2 regions of the Achromobacter deleyi genome follow, and region 2 is predicted to be linked to the other one. Evidence: predicted binding sites of a transcription regulator. Region 2 holds the regulator's gene; the other holds the start of a gene.

Region 1 (3,367 bases), 2.9 Mb from region 2:
GTCGTCCAGGCGCAGCGCCTGCGGGGCGGCGGCTTCGGGGGAGATCACGGTTTGCATAATGGCTCCTGGGGGAAAGGCCGGGCGGGGATCGCCCGGGAAAAAAAAGCGGTGGGCGGCGATATCAGGCCGGCGCGCAGCAAGACGCCTGTTTGGCCAGCAATTCGGCGTCGCACTTCGGGCAGAACTCGTGGTGCCCGGCCAGATAGCCGTGGTTCGGGCAGATCGAGAACGTCGGCGTGACGGTGATGTAAGGCAGCCGGAAATTCGACAGCGCGCGCCGCACCAGCTCTTTGCAGGCGCTGGCCGAGGACACGGCCTCGTTCATGTACAGGTGCAGCACGGTGCCGCCGGTGTACTTGCCCTGCAGCGCTTCCTGCAGGGCAAGCGCCTCGAACGGATCGTCGGTGTGGCCCACCGGCAGCTGGCTGGAGTTGGTGTAGTAGGGCTGGGCCTCGGTGCCGGCCTGCAGGATGCCGGGGTAGCGCTTGCGGTCCTCGCGGGCGAAGCGGTAGGTGGTGCCCTCGGCGGGCGTGGCCTCCAGGTTGTACAGGTGCCCGGTCTCTTCCTGGAACTCGGTCATGCGCGCCCGCACCCGGTCCAGCAGCCGCACCGCCAGCGCGTGGCCGGCCGGCGTGGTGACGTCCTCGGCGTCGTCGCTGAAGTTGCGGATCATCTCGTTGATGCCGTTCACGCCCAGCGTGCTGAAGTGGTTGCGCAGAGTGCCGAGGTAGCGCCGGGTGTACGGGTACAGGCCCTGGTCGATGTAGCGCTGCACCACCTTGCGCTTGGTTTCCAGCACGTCGCGGCCCATGCCCAGCAGCAGGTCCAGGCGCGCCATCAGCGCGGCCTCGTCGCCGCGGCAGGTGTGGCCCAGCCGCGCGCAGTTGACCGTCACCACGCCCACCGAGCCGGTCTGCTCGGCCGAACCGAACAGGCCGTTGCCGCGCTTGAGCAGCTCGCGCAGGTCCAGTTGCAGGCGGCAGCACATGGAGCGCACCATGTGCGGCTCCAGGTCGGAATTCAGGAAGTTCTGGAAATACGGCAGGCCGTAGCGCGCGGTCATTTCGAACAGGCGCTCGGTGTTGGGGTGGTCCCAGTCGAAGTCGGGCGTGATGTTGTAGGTGGGGATCGGGAAGGTGAACACGCGCCCCTTGGCGTCGCCGGCCATCATCACCTCGATGTAGGCGCGGTTGATCATGTCCATTTCGGTCTGCAGGTCGCCATAGGCGAACGGCATTTCCTCGCCGCCGACGTAGGGGATCTGCTCCTTCAGGTCGGCCGGGCAGGTCCAGTCGAAGGTCAGGTTGGTGAACGGCGTCTGCGTGCCCCAGCGGCTCGGCACGTTGAGGTTGTAGATCAGTTCCTGCATGCATTGCTTGACCTCGGTGTAGGTCATCGCGTCGCGGCGGATGAAGGGCGCCATGTAGGTGTCGAACGAACTGAACGCCTGGGCGCCGGCCCATTCGTTCTGCAGCGTGCCCAGGAAGTTGACGATCTGGCCGATGGCCGCCGACATGTGGCGCGGCGGTGTGGCCTCGATCTTGCCGGGGATGCCGTTGAAGCCCTCGGTCAGCAGCTGGCGCAGCGACCAGCCGGCGCAATAGCCGCTGAGCATGTCCAGGTCGTGGATGTGGATGTCGCCGTCGCGGTGGGCCTGGCCGGCCTCGGGCGTGAAGACGTTGGACAGCCAGTAGTTGGCGGTGACCTTGCCGGCCACGTTCAGGATCAGGCCGCCCAGGCTGTAGCCCTGGTTGGCGTTGGCGTTGACGCGCCAGTCGCGCTGTTCGAGGTATTCCTCCATGGCGCTTTCCACGTCCACCAGGGTGTGGCGCAGCGCGCGCAGGCGGGCGTGCTGTTCGCGGTAGACGATGTAGGCGCGGGCGGTGCGCCAGTAGCCGGCCTTGACCAGCGTTTCCTCGACCTGGTTCTGGATGGTCTCCACGCCGGGGCAGACGTTGCCCTCGGCGGCCAGCGCCGCGATCACCGCGCTGGCCAGTCCCTGCGCGACGTCGGCGTCCAGTTCTCTGGTGCTGCGGCCGGCGGCGGCGAGCGCCGCCGCGATCTTGTCGCGGTCGAATGCGACGACCCGGCCGTCGCGCTTGAGGATGTGTTGGAGTTGCATCGCTGACACCATATGTTGTGGGGTAGGAAAACTCTACCACCACCTATGGTGTTGAAGACCCGGCTGCCGAGGCGTTTGTCAGCCTGGCTTGACGCTGGTCAAACGGCGCCGGCCGGGCCGGCGCGGGCGCAATACGGCCCTAGAATCCGAAGCCGACCCCGGCGATCGAGATCACCACCGCGAGGGCGGCGGTGCGCATCGCCGGGCGCGGCGACCACGACAGCATGCCGACCCACAGCAGGGCGCCGGCCGACAGCCAACCCAGCCAGGCCACCACGCCGACGGTGTTGCCCCACAGGCCGACGCAGGGCAGCAGCGCCAGCAGCAACAGCAGGATGCCGGCGGCGCGCAGCACGCGGGTATGGCTGGCGGAGGGATCGCGGCCCCACACCTGGTCGTAGTGGCGCGGCATCGCCAGGCTCAGGCAGGCCATGCCCGAATAGGTCAGCAGCAGCGCCATGGCGATGCCGTATGCGTCGTTCAGATTCATGCCGTGGCTTCCTGGGGCGGTCGGGCGTTGCGCGGCGGCGGGGCCGACAGCGGTTTCCGGTGCAATCGTAGCGCAGCCCAGCCGGCCGCCAGGCCGGTGGCCACGGCCGTGAGCTCGACGCCGGCGCTTTCCCAGTCGCCGCGCGCGATCTGCGCCAGCGGATGGTCGCCCAGCGTCAGCAGCGACAGCAGCGGCAGCAGCAGGCACAACGCCGACAGCAGGCCCAATTGCCAGATCCACGCGCGCCGCGGCGCGCACAGCCAGGCGTGGGCCAGCGTCAGCGCCCAGACGATGAAGAAGGCGCGCAGTTCCCAGCCGGCGCGCTGCGGCAGCGACACCGGCAGCAGGCGGTTGGCCCACAAGTAGGCCACGCAGGCGATCGCCAGGCCGGCCAGCGCGGCCACGTTCAGGCCTTCGATCAGGCGATACACGCGCGCCGTGGCGGCGCCGAATTCGTGGCCCATCTTGTTGCGGCGCTTGACCATGAACAGCACCGCGCCGGTGCCCATCATGGCGGTGCCCGCCAGGCCGCACAGGAAATACAGCCATTGCATCGCCAGTCCGCCGAACTTCACCATGTGCAGGTCCGACATCACCTGGCGCGTCAGCGGCGCGGCGCCGCCGTGCACGCCGCCGGGCATGCGCATGCGCAGCAGCTCGCCGGTGGCGGCCGAGAATTCCGCCATGCCGGTGGTGCTGCTGATGTGGGCGCGCATGTCCGCGTCCTCGTTCCAGCCATAGACCGCGATGCGCAT
Region 2 (3,367 bases):
TGCGACGGCGGATTCTTTCCGCCCGCATGTGACACGGACGGCTCCGCAAGGGGCCGTCCTTTTGTTTTCCGGGCCGGTGCCCCCGCCGGCGCGGTTTCGCACCCCCGTTCAGGCCTTCATTACCCCCCCGATTTGGTAATCCCTCCTATGGCTGAACGGCAAAAGCCGGGCTCGGCCGACCTATATTCAGAGTCGCTTCGGGCGCCATCGCTCGATCCATTTTCCGCCTCCACCGAGCGCCGTCCGACGCTGCCAACCGACACGGCCCTGGATCAGGGGCCGTGTCGGTTGCCTTGCCCGCAGTCCTCGCCACGGCATGCAACGCCCCTTTTCTTGAAATGGCAACGAACCTCCAACCTATCGGGCAACGGCCATGTTCCCGAGAAGACGGCATGACTGAACGGACACGATTTGCGCGCCGAGGCCGCTCGGGCGCGCTGATGGCAGGGCTGCTCATCGCCTGCGCGTTGCTGATCCCGGCGACAGCGCTAGGCGATGAATGTCATTCCGTCATGGGGTCTGCCGGCACCGTGCAATTCCATCTGCCGCCCTCGGTGAGTTTCGCCTTGAGCAAAATCCCCCCGGAAGGCACGGTCCTCTATCGAAGCCAACCCTACGCCGTAGATTACTTATGCACCTATACGTCAGGCCCGGCCAAGAATCAGCCCATGCTCACGACGCTTGGGGACTTTACCCCGCTGAGAAACGCCCTGAGGGATTCCGGCCTGGCCCTGGATATCATCGTCGACGGCAATGAGGCCAATCCCTGGTCTCCCAAGGCATTGGAGTCCGTCGCACAGGTCTTCCCCGAATTCTTTCCGATCGGCGTCCCGTTTGACAGAACCCTGCCCGCCGATCAGCAACGGCCGCAGCACGCCACAATCGTCCTGCGGCTGAGCGTGAAAAGCAGGAAGGTCAATCCGGGGCGCTACCCGGTGCCCGGAACCACGATGATCAAGCTGATCTCCGACTTCACCGGCACAGGCAACCCGGGCATCTTCCTGACCACCAGCTCCACGCGGCTGCAGTACATCCCCGATGCCTGCATCGGCGACGTCGGCGTGGACAATCTGGTTCAGTTCGACCGCGTGGTCGCGACCGCCGGCTATATGGGAACCTTGCCGCAGCAGCGGCCCTTCAATGTCACCGCGCGGATCAATCCCTCCTGCTCGACCGGCAGCCTCACGACGGCCAGACCGGGGGAGGGACCCGATCAAGAGTTCTACCTGCCGCTCACGGCGACATTCACGCCGATGGGCACGGAGCGTCTCTCCAGCGATGGGCGCTTCATCTTCCTGCGCAACGAGGAAGGCCAGGAAAACGGCCTGCAAATGCAGATCACCGATCCCGCTGGCCAGCCGGTCATTCTGAACCAGGCCGTCGTTCCCCCGAAAGGCAACTTCGGCGCGTTGCATGGCAGCACCTTGTCATTGCGTAATACCTACGCCGCCGAATTGTCGCCAACGGGTAGCGCCGATGGCATGAAACTCGGCAAGTTCACCACCCAGGTCATGGTGAACGTACGGTTTGAATGAGGGGGCGCTCCGTTCCGATGTGCCGCGGCGCTGCGGAGAAAATGTCCGTCGCGTGCGCAGGGACGAATTTGGCCCCTCCTGACACCGATACACTGCCACATCGTTACAATATCGCTGAATTATTGCTTTCCGTGTTTTCAGGGATCACACATGCGGTGTCCATTTTGCGGCAATTCCGAAACGCAGGTCGTCGACAGCCGTGTCTCGGAAGAGGGCGATGCGATCCGCCGCCGGCGTCGCTGCCAATCCTGTGACAAGCGCTTTACCACCTACGAGCGGGTGGAGCTGGCGCTGCCTTCCGTGGTCAAGCGCAATGGCAGCCGCAGCGACTACGATCCCGCCAAGCTGCGCGCCAGCCTGAGCCTGGCGCTGCGCAAGCGTCCGGTCAGCACCGAGGACGTGGACGCGGCCGTGGCCCGCATCGAGGAACAGCTGCTGGCCAGCGGCCTGCGCGAAGTGGCCTCCGGGCACATCGGCGAACTGGTCATGAACGAGCTGCGCAAGCTCGACAAGGTGGCCTACGTGCGCTTCGCCTCGGTCTACAAGAGCTTCGAGGACATCGGCGAATTCGTCGAGGCGATCCGCGAGATGCAGGGACCAGTGCTGCCCGGCAAGCTGCGCAAGGAATGAGGCCGCGGCGCGGCCCGGCGCGTTAAAGCGCCACCGACCGCGCCATGCTGGGCGTCTGCGGCTGGAACCGGCGCCACACGCGGCGCAGGTGCTGGGCCGAGCCGAAGCCGGATTTCTCCGCCACCAACTCCAGGTTCAAGCGGGTTTCGCGCAGCATGTCGCGCGCCAGCGCGACGCGTATCTGATACAGGTAGTCCATCGGAGTGCAGCCGGCATGCTCGCGGAACAGCCGCGTCAGGTGGCGGGCGCTGGTGTGGGCCTGCTCGGCCAGCGATTGCGCCGACCAGGGCGCCGCGGGGTTGCGCACCACCGCGTCCTGCACCCGGTGCACGCCCGGATGCATGTGGTTGCGGTGCTCCAGCCAGGGCGACAGCGCCGAGTCGGTGCCGGCGCGGCGCTGGTATACCACCATGTCGCGCGCCACCTCGCTGGCCACGCGCGGGCCGCAATGGCGCGCCACCATGTGCAGCGCCAGGTCGATGCCGGCGGTGATGCCGGCGCTGCTGACCAGGTTGCCGTCTTCCACGAAGATGCGGTTGTCGTGCAGCCTGGCGCTGGGATCCAGGTCGGCCAGCTGCGCCAGGCAGCTGTGGTGCGTGGTGCAGTCGCGCTGGCGCGTCAGGCCGGCCGCGGCGGCGAACAGGGCGCCGGCGCAGACGGTCATCAGTGTGAAGCCGTCGGCCGGATGGCGCGCCGCCAGCCAGTCGATGATGAGGCGGGCCTCGGGCTCATCCAGGCGGATGTGCTTGCCGACCACGCCGGACACGATCACCAGCGCCTCAGGCGGCAGTTTCTCGGGCAGCGGCTGGATCCGGGCCAGGTGCAGGCCGGGAATGCCACTTTCGACTTCGGTCGACGGGCCGCAGAAATGCTGCGAGAAGGCGTCCGGGCACAGCTTGTTGGCGCCCCGGAACGCCTCGGCCGGCCCGGCCACGTCGAGCAGCACGATTCCCCGGGGCAACACGAAGTGCACGGGAATCATGGTCGGTTGCCTTATTGCGCGTCGGCGAAGACGTCGGCGGCGCGGGCGATGCGGGCGAAGCGGCCCTGCAGGACCAGTTCGGTGGCGTCGCGGATCTCGGCCGGCGTGTAGTGCTTGCCGGACGGGCTCTGCATCGCGAAGGTCAGCGTGGCGTCGGTCGGGAACACCACCTTGAAGCCGTCGTCGCTGGCGTGGCGGGTGGTGGTCTCGCAGCACTGTT

Evidence for each region. Region 2 encodes NrdR, which represses ribonucleotide reductase genes. Its sites were predicted from a motif close to CACNANATNTNGTG; they were not measured.
Region 1: the regulator NrdR is predicted to act here: its motif matches at 2,129-2,142, upstream of I6I07_RS22560 (ribonucleoside triphosphate reductase).

The regions. Positions count from the first base shown of each region.
Region 1 covers NZ_CP065997.1:4,971,152-4,974,518, forward strand. Annotated here, with positions in the region: gene nrdD (anaerobic ribonucleoside-triphosphate reductase) at 1-57, opposite strand, end outside; gene I6I07_RS22560 (ribonucleoside triphosphate reductase) at 122-2,122, opposite strand; gene I6I07_RS22565 (DUF3325 domain-containing protein) at 2,262-2,612, opposite strand; gene I6I07_RS22570 (PepSY-associated TM helix domain-containing protein) at 2,609-3,367, opposite strand, start outside.
Region 2 covers NZ_CP065997.1:850,097-853,463, reverse strand. Annotated here, with positions in the region: gene I6I07_RS03815 (hypothetical protein) at 393-1,535, shown strand; gene nrdR (transcriptional regulator NrdR) at 1,686-2,165, shown strand; gene I6I07_RS03805 (GlxA family transcriptional regulator) at 2,188-3,147, opposite strand; gene I6I07_RS03800 (cysteine hydrolase family protein) at 3,159-3,367, opposite strand, start outside.